2 regions of the Bacillus sp. NPDC077027 genome follow, and region 2 is predicted to be linked to the other one. Evidence: riboswitches for the same ligand, from Rfam matches in the RefSeq annotation. Region 2 holds a riboswitch; the other holds the start of a gene.
What was found. Region 2 has a riboswitch for glycine ahead of gcvT (glycine cleavage system aminomethyltransferase GcvT). Riboswitches for the same ligand answer to the same signal wherever they lie in the genome.
Positions count from the first base shown of each region.

Region 1: linked by a shared signal. The riboswitch ahead of ACQKEZ_RS09745 (amino acid permease) and the one ahead of gcvT (glycine cleavage system aminomethyltransferase GcvT) in region 2 are both predicted to bind glycine.

Region 1 is NZ_JBNNIO010000002.1:825,980-833,787, forward strand. It holds gene ACQKEZ_RS09740 (hypothetical protein) at 1-1,620, opposite strand, end outside; gene ACQKEZ_RS09745 (amino acid permease) at 1,760-3,106, opposite strand; glycine riboswitch at 3,259-3,338, opposite strand; gene ACQKEZ_RS09750 (alpha/beta fold hydrolase) at 4,271-5,275, opposite strand; gene ACQKEZ_RS09755 (MFS transporter) at 5,406-6,578, opposite strand; gene ACQKEZ_RS09760 (MerR family transcriptional regulator) at 6,568-7,404, opposite strand.
Region 2 is NZ_JBNNIO010000001.1:573,605-581,412, forward strand. It holds gene sinR (transcriptional regulator SinR) at 1-238, opposite strand, end outside; gene ACQKEZ_RS03135 (anti-repressor SinI family protein) at 272-436, opposite strand; gene ACQKEZ_RS03140 (YqhG family protein) at 626-1,423, opposite strand; gene ACQKEZ_RS03145 (DEAD/DEAH box helicase) at 1,441-3,108, opposite strand; glycine riboswitch at 3,360-3,468, shown strand; glycine riboswitch at 3,472-3,576, shown strand; gene gcvT (glycine cleavage system aminomethyltransferase GcvT) at 3,676-4,773, shown strand; gene gcvPA (aminomethyl-transferring glycine dehydrogenase subunit GcvPA) at 4,791-6,137, shown strand; gene gcvPB (aminomethyl-transferring glycine dehydrogenase subunit GcvPB) at 6,130-7,590, shown strand; gene ACQKEZ_RS03165 (rhodanese-like domain-containing protein) at 7,631-7,808, opposite strand, start outside.

The DNA of each region.
Region 1 (7,808 bases), on a different contig from region 2:
ATGACACAACTCTGGCACAATCATTTCTAGACAATATTGATCATCCTCTGAAAGATTCGTCAAAGAAAGGTGCTTCTCTGCAATCGCACAAAGATGCTTGATATGTGTAGGTTCGTTTGCTTTCATGATCGCAAAGTAAATTTCACCTTGGGTCGGATTCTTTTCAAACAAATCAAATAATGTCGATGTGATTTCTACCCCATAATAACGTGCAACTTCAAGCGCTTGAAACCGAAACCCTTCTTTTAATGTCTCCAAAGAGAGCTCCGCCCAATGGGAATCTTTCAAGATAGATTGAATTCGCTCCTGTAAATCAGTTCGTTGAAATGGCTTCCACAGATCAGAAAACCGCTCTTCCCATACATTCTCATTCTCATGTAAAAATGCATGGATTTTCACAAGTGGATACACGTCTTCAATCGTATGACAATGCTTCGTTGCGTGGAACACAAATCGAGTCAGAACGTCGACTGCATATGGGTAATCATCCATATTTTCACAGGGTCCTTCATCATCAAGCAAAGCGTCTATAATAAGCGCTGCACCATCATACAGCTCCTTTGTTATGTCACCATTGTCTAAAACGACATCTAATTCACCTTTCATGGCGCAAGTATAGGCGAGATATTGGTTCATCACTGAATTTTCACAGCCATTTGTGAGAAGCCAATGCTTAATGTCTGGTGAAGTAGGCTCAAGGGCTCTGACTGCTTCAATTTTCCCCCATCCATGAACGGACTTGGCAAGCTGATAAATATGATCGTTTCCATACTCTGTTCCATTTTTTAGCGCAAATACAACATATGGTGTAAATTCATCATGCTGACCAATTGTCATTAAAAGCTCTTGATGCTCCTCGCAATTCGTACAACCAAGAACAGTCACCGCAAACTTAACAACCTCGCGATGTGCCGCATGATGAAGCAGCCACAACGCTTCTTTCTGCACATGAGATTCATTCCAGTTCAGTTCCTGGAAGCGTTCAATGAACTCTTCCATATAGCTTGCCATATTGTCAAAAATGATCTTCTCATAGGTCGCTTTTCTAGTTTTAGTTGAAGGATTCTGCATCTGTGCTTCAAATAACTTAATCAGCTTACCCACATAAAATGGTGTTGTTCCCTCATCCATCAATTGATCGGATAACCCTGCCACGAGTCGTACATCATCTTCGTCATACAAATATTCATCATCTGGTAGATCATCAATGACACTTTGACGCTGAACTTGCTGTTCAATAAAAGGAACGATTTTTTCTTTGTGTTCCCAAGGGAGAAATTCTAAATGAGACGAATCATCTAAAACAACCACATTGTCGACTTTTATCACACATGTAAAGCGTGTCAAGCCACCGACTTTTACAGAAACCTTATGCTTCACACCGTCTTTAGAATGTAATGTCCCTGACAATTTAGAAAAGGGGACAAGCTGTAAGAATACTGATTTCCGTTTCTTCTGATCGACTAGTACCCCATCAATGAACAACTGCTCTTCTTTTAATTCATTGATCACTTCAATACGATGTCCTTTGTACTCTACTGAACACGTCTTTTGAATCTCTTTTTCTAGATCTTTCTTAAAATTACGCATCTCTCGTTTGAATTCATTCTTAAAACCCATGAAAGCCTCCTCACTGGATCTAACTTTTATATAAATTCCACATTTATTCATTTCATAAAGAAATTTCTTTTTGTATTCTATTAAATAAAAGTTTTGATAGCAAGGAAAACATGAACATGGTAGAAGACACCCTCTTCCTTTAAACAGCCCTTTTCCTCCTACGGCTATAAAGAATAAACAACAGCCCAAACCATAATGGCGTCAATAATAACGCAGGGCGTGTTGCCTCCGCAAACAACATTATCACTAGTATTGTCGCGAACAACAGCAAGACTAGATAATTCACAAATGGTGTGAATGGCGCTTTAAAAGTTGACGTCGCGTGGAGCTGTGGACGCGTTTTTTTATATTTGAGATGACAAATCAACACAATACTCCATACCCAAATAAAACAAATCGCGCTAATCGTCGTCACTATACCAAAGGCTTGCTCTGGGATTAGCTTGCTTAAAAGAGCCCCAACAGAAACGACAATGGTTGAAACAAATAAAGCATTGCTTGGAACGGCATGTTTGTTAAGCCTGCCAAACGATTTCGGTCCCTGCTTCTGATGGCTTAAGTTATAGAGAATACGACTCGTTGAGAACATGCCACTATTACACGCAGATGCGGCGGATGTTAAGACGACAAAGTTAATGATCCCTGCCGCTACTGGAATACCGATTAAGCTAAACGTTTTGACAAAAGGACTTTCTGACGCGCTTAAATCCATCCACGGATTGATACATAATAAAACAAAGATTGCTCCGACATAGAAGAATAAAATTCTCAACGGGATTTTATTAATCGCTGATGGAATATTTTTTTGCGGATTCGACGTTTCTGCTGCGGATACACCAACTAACTCCACACCAACATATGCGAAGACGACCATCTGGAATGACAGCAGGAAGCCAGTCATGCCGTTTGGAAAAATTCCGCCATGTGCCCACAGGTTTGTCACAGTCACAGGGCCCGCATCTGTTTTAAACCCAATGACTAATAGCACGATCCCAATCCCAATTAATAAAAGAATTGTTATGACCTTAATCAAAGCGAACCAAAACTCAAGCTCCCCAAAAAGCTTGACTGTTAATAAATTAAAGCCTAATAAGATGAGTAAACAAATAAAAGCAGGAATCCACTGCGGGATATCAAACCAATACTGTACATAAACACCGACAGCAATCACATCCGCCATCGCTGTCATTATCCAGCAAAACCAATACGTCCACCCTGTCACAAATGATGCCCAAGGCCCAAGATAGTCTTCAGCTATGTCCGTTAAAGACTGATAGCCTGCTTTTGATAACAATAATTCTCCAAGTGCTCTCATCACAAAAAAGATTGCCATCCCCACGATGAGATAAGCCAAAATGATAGAGGGACCTGCCAATTGAATGGCTTTACCTGAGCCTAAAAATAACCCAGTGCCGATGGTTCCCCCAATGGCAATTAATTGAACGTGCCGATTTGATAAATCTCGCTTTAACTCTTGCTGTGCCAACCTTATGCCCTCCTAAAAACCATGATAGTGAAATAATGAGCATCAAAAAAAACCCATAAAAAAAGAGATTGGATGCGCTCCAATCTCATGGTCATAAGAATAGCAAAATAAAGATATGCAATGCGGTTTTACTGCATCACAAATACATTATTCCGTACTCTTCTGTCCTTTTGCCTGAGATTGTGAACCCTTCGGCGCCGCAGATACCCACGGTCTCTCCAGAAGCTGCTCCTGCTATAGTGTGACCCACAGCAATCATAGCTTTTCGTATTTTATTATTGAACGAGGTGTTGCTATTTCTGAATAATTTCATATTTTACTCTTTGATGATGATGGTGTCAATGGAAATTGTTCATGAACGTTACTGATTGGCATAAATTGGCACGTTCCTTTTGCTCAATGTGTAACCTTTGGTTGCTAAAGATAATAGGTTAATAAGTCCATTTTATCCGCTATGGAGTATATATACACACTCTAAATTGAGTGGTAAATCACTAGAAGAAGTAGCCAAACTTGTAGCGACCTTGTATCAATCAAATCTGTCCATATGGAATACCGCTACAAGATGTCAATGTCGTGATCGCATTCAAAAAAAAGAGTTCAATCGTGCCATTCTAAAACGACTTGAACAATTTGAAGAACAACAAAAAAAGTGGTGGCAATTTTGGTAATAGAACACCCATGACAATAGTGCACTTATACACACCCCTGTGTGCGTGCTAAAATCATATATAAGAACAAGCACCTTGAATACTTACAATATCTTCTTCTAACCCCATAAAAAATAAGCAACCATATAGCTTGCTTATTTCAAAAATCACTTATCACTAAACAACTTATCAATTATGGTAATAGCAAAAAAACCGATAGGAAAAGCAACAATAAAATACAGAAAATTTTTAGGCATAAACATATTGTAATAATAGAAAAATACACTTACAAACAGAATCATTACAGCATATTTCATAAAAATTTTCATAAAATTCCTCCTAATATATATCTACCCAACCATTATTAGGACGCTTATCCCTCTTATCTAATTGTTTAGCAATTTGACATTGAATAGCACCTACACCACCACCGATAGCAAAATCAATAATAGCATTGATAGAAAAGTGGTGTATCAGACAGCGCTTAATTACCATTAAATTGATTTTAACTTTCTCATAAAAAATTTTTTATGAGGTTGTCGATCTGAACAGAATCTTGCTCATTCTGACCGATACCGAAGCAATGTCCCCATTTGGATTCAATTGGATGAAAAACGACTTGTGGCATACGCTCTGCGTCATATGCACTGTCCTCAGGAGTGAAAAATAAATCAGTTGTTCCTGGGATGACGAGAGCTTTAGTGGTAATATGGCCTAATGCCTGATCCAAATTCCCATTGTCTCTTGGGTTCATGCTAATATCTCCATGTATGCCTGTACGTAACATAGTAATCAAGTCATTAGCATCAAACGAAAAAAACACTTGATCCCAATACTCTTCTAAATAGTCTTTCAATGTTGCATATCCTTCCGATTGATATAATTGTTCTAGATAATAGGCTTGCGAAAAGCCCCATGGAGCATATGCACGTCCCATCGCGGATAAGCCACCTTTAGGCTGCTCAGTATAAAATCCTTTTTGCCATTTGTTATCTGCTTGCAATGTCGCAATAAGCCCTTCAAAAACGACTTGAGCATGAGGACGAGTTTTTGCTACGCCTCCAAATGGCACAATTCGATCCACCATGTCAGGATAACTAGTTCCCCACTGAAATGCTTGAATTGCTCCGAGAGACCAGCCCACAACGAGAGCGACTTTTTTTATACCAAACTTTTCTGTTATAAGTTCGTGCTGAAAACGAACATTATCATAGATAGTCACTAGTGGAAAATTAGCTTTGTCGTATGGAGGTAATGTATTACTTGGAGATGAAGACAAACCGTTCCCGATCATATTTGGAACAATGATAAAATAATGATCAGGATCAAGAGCTTTGCCTTTTCCTATGAGCCATTCATTATCAGTGTGTTGCCCGGCAAACCAAGTAGGGTAAACAATGACATTACTTTTGTCAGCGTTTAAAGTGCCGTATGTCTTATAGGCAAGGAATGCATTTGGAAGGTTCCCTCCCGATTGTAAAGCTGTTTTTTTAAGTGAGTAAACATCGTAATCTTTCATTTTTCCACTCCTTTTCTTATAGGTAAATATGTAAATGGAGATAATAGTAATCCTCCAAAAAGACATTTTTTATGGGTGCGTAATGATGAAACAAAACTCAAGCTTTGAGTAGCTCAACTTTCATGATGCTTTAATGAGATAGATTCTTAGATCCACTTTCAGAAGCAAACAAAATTGTTGCTATTAATAAAGCTAGGATCACAAAGCCTAACCCTATCCATCCAAGGCTCAAAACAGATGATATGTTTATTACATACCCCCCTAAAGCCGATCCTGTTGCAAATCCAAATTGAATGAAAGACGTATTTACACTTAAAGCAATATCAGGAGATCTCGGTACTTGTGTTACTAAATAGAATTGCTGCGCTGGAGACGTACCCCACGTCGCCAACATCCAAATCATGATAACCGCAATTACTCCCACTAAAGATAAAAACTCGCCAACAATAGAAAGGAGCAGTAACATGATCGCTTGTAATAGCAACCCGATAAAAATGGTCAACTTAGGTCCTTTTTTATCAACAGTCAGCCCCCCAACTCTTGAACCCATAAAACTGCTTATACCTGCTAAAAGCAGAAGCCCGCTTATTTGTTCGATGGTTAGATTTGATTGTTCTTGCAGATAGGGGGTGAGATATGTAAATAAGGTTGAGTATCCACCTATATAAAGGAGCGTAATGATTACAGTGATCACCATTTTTTTATTCTTTAATATCAACCATTGCATTCTAATTGTGACAGGTTCTTTTTCTTTTATGGATGGGACATTCTTGTAGATAAAAATAAATGGGAGGAGTGCGAATACGCCAACTACGATAAATAGTCCTCTCCATCCAATGATGCTACTAAGAAAGGTGCCAATTGGAACGCCAATTACAAGAGAACTACTGAGGCCCATCAAAATAATTCCTATCGCATTGCCTCTTTTTTCTTTTTCAACAAGGCGTGTAGCTACAGCCATTGCAACTACTGTTACAATTCCCCCGCTAACACCCTGTACAACTCTTGTAAAGAGCAGCATGCCATACCAAGGACTAAAGAATGATAAGAATGTACTTAAGATAAAAACAAGAAGTGTGGTTAGCAATAGTTTCTTTCGGTCTACATTAATGGTCAGAGCGATAACAATAGGTGCGCCAATTGCAGCCGATAGAGCAAAAGTCGTTACAAGCAAGCCCGCTACAGATGTCGATACATTGAAATCGTTAGATACCAGTTGGATAATCCCTGTAATAATGTATTCAATTGTTCCGATAAGAAAAACGGCAAACGCCAATGAATAAATAAGCATTCTATTTTTCATGGTTGTTCTCCTCACCCTCAATCGGAATTTGAATCTCGATTAATTTTATTTCTTCATTCCCCGACATTGGCAAATGTACTTCTCTTCCAGGTTGATCTTTTTTCACATGGTACCCATTTCGCTCAATCCATAATGCTAAGTCAACGCAAGCAGTAGATGCAATAGCCGAATCCGAACGAAAGAGAAGCGTCGCCATGGATGATTCAGCGGGTAAAGATCTTACCTTAAGGTTTTCTGGAATAAATGTGCTGCCACTTTTATAAGCGTAACCAACCTCCAATTCAAACTCATCATCTTCGTTATTTGATTCTCTCCATAAAACGATTTGCGGACCAGTAATGAATGAGCCGTGTTTTTTTTCTAATAATTGATTGAGTGTGCAGAAAAGATCTGGTATGTCTTGCGTTGAACCAGTTGAATAGAGCGAAATAACATCTTGCGGTTCAATGGTTTTAATGATGACCTCCTGCTCCTTCTCTGTGCGTCCTTCAGCTTCAATCAAATTCATACGTTCTTTAATTCGGCTTAATTTCGATTGTTCAGCTTCAAGTTGTTGCTTGATCTCAAATTCTTTCAGTTTAAACATTCCACGAATCTGTTCCAAAGAGATCTCTTCATGAAGAAGATGAGCAATTTGTTGTAAAGTAAAACCTAATTCTTTATAAATCAGGATACGGTTTGCTTCAAAAAGCTGCTCGGCGGAATAATATCTATATCTCGTGCCCTGATCGACTTTAACTGGTTTCAAAATCCCAATTTGGTCATAATATCGCAATGTTTTCAATGGAATCTTGCTCAACATGGAAAACTCACTAATTCTAAACAATGTAACTCCTCCAAATCGTATATTTGTTTGAGTATATACCTTCCAGTATGGGGGAAAGTCAACATTTATATTAAAACAACCAACGTTGTGGACTAATTCATTCTCATAAACGACTCTATCTTTATGATAAGATTGTTTAATAAGAGTAGACCCTAACTGCTCTTTCAAACGATCAGTAATCTCAAAAGAAATCGAGAACTATAAACTTGAAAACAGAAAAAAGGAGCGTCCCAATAAATGATTAAAAAGGGATAAAAAAATGACCTCAGCTCAATACTGTGGTCACATACTAGTTACTTAGGTCTTCTTTTTATTATCTTCTATTTTATGGGACAGTTCAAAATCGCTGAGTTTCTTTTTTATTTTACATGAATCAACTGAGACTCACCGTTCATTCTTTCTCA
Region 2 (7,808 bases):
TTTCCCATTCACTATCTAATTGACCATCGTATTCGGTTTCATCTTTTTCGTTTAAAAGTGTATGAACCGAGACGTCCAGAACAGCGGAGATTTTTTCAAGAAATTGAATGGAGGGGTTTGTTTGCAAGTTTCTTTCTATTGAACTCAAATAAGACTTCGCTACCCCAGCCTTTTCGGCCAGTTCTGATAGTGAGTAGCCTTTTTCATTGCGGTATTGTTTAATACGCTGGCCAATCAATGTCATCACCTTCCTTTCGATATTATAGCACATTCAGAAAGGTTTGATAGAATGACTTCTTACCAGTGGGGTAGACTCTGAGGACTTTTGGTTCGTTTTTAGAAAATGGCTGACTTGTTGCGGTGTGAGCCCTGCATTCCGAGCTTCAATTAATAATTGAATCCATTCGCTGTCAAGCTTTTTCTTTTCCTTTTCCATGCAAATACCTCCTAAAATACTGAATCGTGTATTTCAGGCACTTAACGCATTAAATGCAAAGACAAAGGTGGCATGTCCTCATGGTCGTTTGCGTCATGTTTTCGCCCAATACAAACTTACAAATTTTTCTTTTTATTTATTAAAAGATGTATATATCCGGAGAAAGAAAGGTGTTGAATAGAAAAAATCTTACCCTCTCTTCCTTTGCTGAAGATAAAACAACCCACCATTTTCAATCGTTAAACTGATTTTTGGCTCATATAAAGACTGAAGCGCTTGTCTTTCTATTTCATATTCTACAGATGTGCCTGAAGTCCCTTCATAAAATTGATTTAAAAGTTCAGAATCTTCGTTCCATTTTTGTATAGCTCTAATTGCCCAGTCGTTTGGCTCCTCATATGCATAACGCTCCATCAAAGTGAAGAGGCGTCTCACACCACTTTCCGGTTTGATCATTGTACTCATAGTGAAACAATAATCAGGAATTTGTGAAGATAGTTGTCGCTTTTCGAGTTTCTCTTGAAATTGCTCGACCACTTCTCCACGAATGAGATGGAGACCAAGTGAGAGAAGCTTATCTCTTTTTAGATCGGACAGATAAGAAATTTTGACATTTACTCCAAGCCAAGGCTCAAGTGCGACCTGTGTTTTGCTTACAGAGTTTGTTTGTTCGTAAAGGCGAATAAATCTTCCTTGTTGTTTGACAGCTTCAAAGATTTGAAACAATCGTGGCGAGCCAAAGTGAATAAATTCACCTTCTACGTTTGCTCCGGCTTTTTCTTGATCGGTAATAAGTGTGAGCTTCCGCGGCTCAGGTACGCCGCCTGTTTTTTCAAGCCAATGCCAATAAAAGGGTCGATTCATAATCATTTTGTCCATTTCAATTGTCAATTGCACAGTCATATGTCCACTACTTTGTTCAATAATGTCACATTGGTTTGCTACAAAGAATTTTTTAAGGAATGCATGAATGTCATGTTGTTGCATAAAAGAAAGCCTCCTTTTTAACCTTGCTGTCTTTTTTCAAGTGGGGGAGGTGTCGCCTGAGACAAAAAGGATGTAAACTGGCTTAACCTCGTTTTCATTTCACTATCAGACTGTTGCTGATATAAAATGTCATGAAGCTCTGCCTGAGCATCTGTCACTTCAATGCGCGTTAATATATCATCTAAGTCTCCGATCACATGTTCAAATAGCTGAATTTTTTTATAAAGAAGTTTTAAGATATGATCTTCCACAGTGCCATTTGTCGCCATATTATAAATGTGGACGTCTCGCTCCTGACCGAGTCTGTGGATACGTCCAATTCGTTGTTCAAGGCGCATAGGATTCCAAGGGAGATCGTAGTTGATGATTTGGTTACAAAATTGCAGGTTTATTCCTTCACCGCCTGCTTCTGTTGCAATGAGCACTTGAGCACGTTCGCGAAATAAATCTTTCATCCAATCCTTTTTACTTCGTTTGAAGCCACCTCTAAATGGAACAGAACTGATGCCATTTTGTTGGAGAAACCATTGTAGATAAATTTGTGTCGCGCGGTATTCAGTAAAAATAATCACTTTTTCATTTAATTGTTGTATGAGTTTGACGACTTCTATTGCCTTTGTGTTTTGTTCCACTTGGTGAATTCTTTCCATCATTCGCTCAATGGCATCATACCCAAACACATTCTCCTGTCCATCTTGCATTTTTTTTAGTGTCATATACACAGCTTCACGGCTTGAACAGCACTCACGCTCTAGTGTCATAATCGAAAACATGTGTTTAGCGGTAGATTGATCTTCTTTTAAGAGACAAATTTCATCATATAAAGCCTGTTCAGTAGGTGAGAAATCAATAGAGATGGTTTTCACATGACGCTTCGACCACTCAATACCGGTGTCTTGTCTTCGGTTTCGTATCATGACTTTGTTGACGAGCTGTTTTAGCGTGCTGTGATTTTCAAGCTGTAAGTCTTTCTTAGCAAACACATCTTTAAATTGATGCTCATTTCCTAAGTGTCCGGGCTTTAGTAGAGAAACAAGATTGAAAATCTCACCAATGCGATTTTGAATAGGGGTTGCAGTTAGTAAAAGACAAAACTTCTTGTTCAAGTTTCTAACAAACTCATAGTTTTTCGTTTTGTTGTTTTTTAGCTTATGTGCTTCATCAATAATCACCATGTCATATGAAATCGATAAGATGGTGTCGCGGTGGGGCATCCTTTTCGCTGTGTCAATGGAAGATACAACTACATCACATTGCTCCCAAACGTAACTCTTTTTCTGTTCAACAGCATCAATATAAAATTTTGATCTTAATTCATGTACCCATTGGGATACAAGAGATGCAGGAACAAGGATTAAGATTTTTTTTGCAAGGCCTCGAATCATGTATTCTTTTAAAATGAGTCCTGCCTCGATTGTTTTTCCAAGGCCTACTTCATCAGCTAATATTGCTTTACCATTCATTTCTTCTACCACTTTTTTTGCGACTTCAAGCTGGTGTGCAAGTGGTGTAAATGCTGTTAGGTGAGAAGGTGCCTGTAATCCCTCAAAAGAATCAATGGCCGTGACCTTTTGTACTTGTGCTGCCAATTGATACATTTCCCAGTTCGCCCAAGGGCCATCATGTGTAAGGCAACGCATGAATTCGTTTGTCCAATCATGATCAAAAATCGTTTGAATATCCAATGGGAGTGAGCCTACCTTTCTGTCAGAATATCACTTGAAATGTTCTGTTTTTAAACGCTTCACTTTATGAAAAAGAAAAGGGGAGCGAAATATATCCACAAAAGCGAACGATCATTCTTTCTTTTTTAGAAATGTTAATGATTTTTATATTGCCCTTGTTGTGTAGCTAATGGTAGGATGTTGGTAAGTGATCTTCTGAATAAATCACCCACTTTGATAGTATGTCCAATAAAGGACAAGAATATGAGCGAATGATGGTATGGGGAGAGACTTGAAGGCGAGACAGATGCCAACAAGCGCCGAAGGAGCAAGCCGCACGAGTGCAGTGAATCTCTCAGGCAAAAGTACTCTTACCGGACGCAACTCTGGAGAGTGTTTGCTTCTTTTGTTGATGGGCAAACCACCAAAGGGGAAAACGCACAGACATATTTGTGTTTGTGCTGTAAACTTTCAGGTGCAAGGACAGAGAACTTTCTTTTTAAGGGAGTTGTCTGTCCTTTTTTGCTGCATTTTTTCTGAAAATTCAGCTTGATTGCAGCAACATGATGAAAAAGGGGGAAACGATCTATGCTTAAACGAACACCACTTTTTAATGAGTATCAAACGCTTGGCGGTAAAACGATTGATTTTGGAGGCTGGGAATTACCAGTTCAATTTTCATCCATTAAAGAAGAGCACGAGGCTGTTCGAACAAAGGCAGGACTCTTTGATGTGTCTCATATGGGAGAGGTTGAAATTACGGGTAAGGACAGCCTTGCTTTCTTACAAAGATTATTAACCAATGATGTTTCAAAACTGACAAATGGACGCGCACTATATACGGCGATGTGTTATGAAGATGGTGGAACCATCGATGACTTACTTGTGTATCAAAAAGAGGATGAAAACTATCTGCTTGTTATAAATGCCTCTAATATTGAAAAAGATGTGGAGTGGCTCTTAAAAAATCGGTTGAAAGATCAAGTGACGATCAAAAATGTATCTGATGAAATGGCGCTTTTAGCACTTCAAGGACCGCTTGCAGCTAATATCATCAAAGAAGTATCGAATGACGAAGTAACGGCGTTAAAGCCTTTTACATTCAAATCGTCTGCCCTCGTTGCTGAGAAAGAAGTCCTTGTTTCAAGAACAGGCTATACAGGTGAAGATGGTTTTGAAATTTACTGTCAAACAGAGGACGCAGTACATATTTGGTCTCTCCTTTTAAAGGTAGGAAAGCCAAAAGGATTGATCCCTTGTGGATTAGGAGCGAGAGATACGCTGAGGTTTGAAGCGAAACTGCCCCTTTATGGACAGGAGCTGACGAAAGATATTTCTCCGATAGAAGGTGGCATTGGTTTTGCAGTGAAACCAGATAAAGAAGCTGATTTTATCGGAAAAGAGGTCCTAAAGAAGCAAAAAGAAGAAGGCACTGACAGAAAGCTTGTTGGTATAGAAATGATTGATAAAGGAATTCCAAGAACGGATTACCTAGTTTTTTCAGGCGAAGAGCAAATTGGCTTCGTCACAACGGGAACACAATCACCTACCTTAAAGAAAAATGTCGGGCTCGTGCTGATCAATCAATCTTTTGCTGATCTGCATACAGAGGTAGAAGTACAAGTCCGCAAAAAACGTTTGAAAGCAAAAGTCGTCGCCACACCATTTTACAGACGAGCGAAATAACAAAGGGGGAACAAAGGATGAAGCACAGATATTTGCCACAAACAGAGCAAGATCAGAAAGAGATGCTAGATGTTATCGGTGTCGAGTCGATTGATGAACTGTTTTCAGATATTCCTGAAAAGGTGCGGTTTAAAGGGACGTATGATATCAAACAAGCAGCATCTGAAACGGAGCTAGTAAGAGAGTTATCTCGCCTCGCTGCTAAGAATAAAGATACTGTTTCCTACGCATCGTTTTTAGGGGCGGGTGTGTATGATCATTACCAGCCTGTCATTGTAGACCATGTTATTTCACGCTCTGAATTTTACACTGCATATACACCTTATCAACCAGAAATATCACAAGGAGAGCTGCAAGCCATTTTTGAATTTCAAACGATGATTGCAGAACTGACAGGTATGGATTTGGCAAACTCTTCGATGTATGACGGAGGAACTGCTTTAGCTGAAGCGGCAATGCTAGCAGCAGGTCATACCAAAAAGAATAAAATTGTCGTCTCAGAAACGGTACATCCAGAATCACGAGCTGTCCTGAAAACATATGCGAAAGGCCAAAATATTGAAGTGATTGAAGTACCCGCTTATAAAGGGCAAACAGATTTGGCTCAATTAGAAAAGGCAGTTTGTGAAGAGACCGCAGCTGTACTTGTGCAATATCCTAATTTTTTTGGGGGAGTAGAGCCGTTAAAAGACATTGAACCATTAGCTCATCAAGGGAAAAGTCTGTTTATCGTTTCTAGTAATCCGCTAGCACTTGGACTTTTAACACCACCAGGTCAGCTTGGTGCAGATATTGTTGTTGGTGATGCCCAACCATTTGGCATTCCTGCTGCGTTTGGTGGTCCGCATTGCGGTTATTTTGCTGTCACGAAAAAATTGATGCGAAAAGTACCTGGTCGACTAGTCGGTCAGACTGAGGATGAAAACGGTGTTCGAGGATTTGTTCTGACCCTTCAAGCGAGAGAGCAACATATCCGCCGGGACAAAGCGACCTCTAATATATGTTCCAATCAAGCACTCAATGCACTCGCTGCATCCGTTGCAATGACGGCACTTGGCAAGCAGGGAATGAAAGAGGTAGCAAATCAAAATGTGCAAAAAGCACATTATGCGAAAAAACAAGCAGAAGCACATGGCTTAAAGGCAGATATGGAAGGTTCTATTTTCAATGAATTTGTATTGAAATTGAAAGAGCCTGTAAAAGAAGCGAACAAAAGGTTGCTTGAAAAAGGCATCATTGGTGGCTATGATCTAGGACTTGTCTATCCTGAGTTAGAAAATCATATGCTTGTTGCCGTCACAGAGCTCAGAACAAAGACAGAAATTGATACGTTGATCAAGGAATTGGGGGATCGCCATGAATAAACAAGACCAACCGCTTATCTTTGAAGTATCGAAGGAAGGTAGAATCGGGTATAGCTTACCTGAGTTAGATGTGCCGGTTCAAGAACTATCGGAATTGTTTGATGAATCTTACGTAAGGCAAGAGGAAGCTGAGCTCCCACAAGTATCAGAGCTTGATATTATGCGCCATTATACAGCGCTCTCTAGGCGAAATCATGGTGTAGATTCCGGTTTTTATCCGCTTGGTTCTTGTACAATGAAGTACAATCCAAAGATCAATGAAAAAGTAGCGCGTATCGCAGGGTTTGCTCAAGTGCACCCACTTCAAGATGAAGAAACAGTGCAAGGCGCACTAGAGCTTTTATACGATTTAGGAGAGCACCTTGAAGAAATTACAGGAATGGATGCTGTCACTTTGCAGCCTGCAGCAGGTGCTCACGGTGAATGGACCGGACTGATGATGATTCGTGCCTATCATGAAGCAAGAGGGGATTATAAGCGGACAAAAGTCATTGTGCCTGATTCTGCTCACGGAACGAACCCTGCTTCTGCCACAGTTGCCGGTTTTGAAACAATCACGGTAGCTTCTGATGAAAATGGATTAGTTGATTTAGAGGATTTAAAGCGTGTGGTCAATAACGAAACAGCTGCACTTATGCTGACAAATCCCAATACACTTGGTTTATTTGAAGAGAACATTTTAGAAATGGCTGAAATCGTTCATGGCGCAGGAGGAAAGCTGTATTATGATGGGGCGAATTTGAATGCAGTTTTAAGCAGAGCTAGACCGGGAGATATGGGATTTGATGTCGTTCATTTAAACCTACACAAAACGTTTACAGGCCCACACGGAGGCGGAGGTCCAGGTTCGGGACCAGTTGGTGTCAAAGAGGACTTGATTCCTTATTTACCAAAGCCTGTATTAGTAAAACGAGAAGGCCAATTCCACTTCGATTACAATAGACCTGATTCAATCGGTCGAGTAAAACCGTTCTATGGAAACTTTGGGATTAATGTTCGCGCATATGCCTATATCCGCTCAATGGGCCCTGATGGCTTAAAGGCAGTTACAGATAATGCAGTCCTCAATGCAAACTACATGATGCGTCGTTTAAGTGCACATTATGACTTGCCATTTGATCGTCACTGTAAACATGAGTTCGTTTTATCAGGGAAACGTCAGAAAAAATTAGGTGTACGAACACTAGATATTGCTAAACGTTTGCTTGATTTTGGTTATCATCCGCCAACGATTTATTTCCCGCTCAATGTTGAAGAGTGTATCATGATTGAGCCGACGGAAACAGAATCAAAAGAGACGCTAGATTCATTTATTGAGGCGATGATTCAAATTGCCAAAGAAGCAGAAGAGCATCCAGAAGTGGTGCAGGAAGCACCACATACAACAGTTGTGAAAAGAATGGATGAAACAAAGGCAGCGAGAAATCCGGTGCTTGTGTATCAAAGTAAATAAAAGAAGACTCAGGGAGTTCTGTCTCCCAGAGTCTTTTTCATTAGTTCTTTGTTTTAATACGACCGCCCCATTTTTTGAAGCCACCTTTTAAATTGTAGACTTCACGACAGCCATTTTTGCGAAGCGTTTGTGCCGCTTTTCCGCTTCTGACGTTGTTTTGGCAATAGAGATAAACAGGCTTGTCTGGACGAATTTCGTTTTTCCGTTGCTTTAATTGT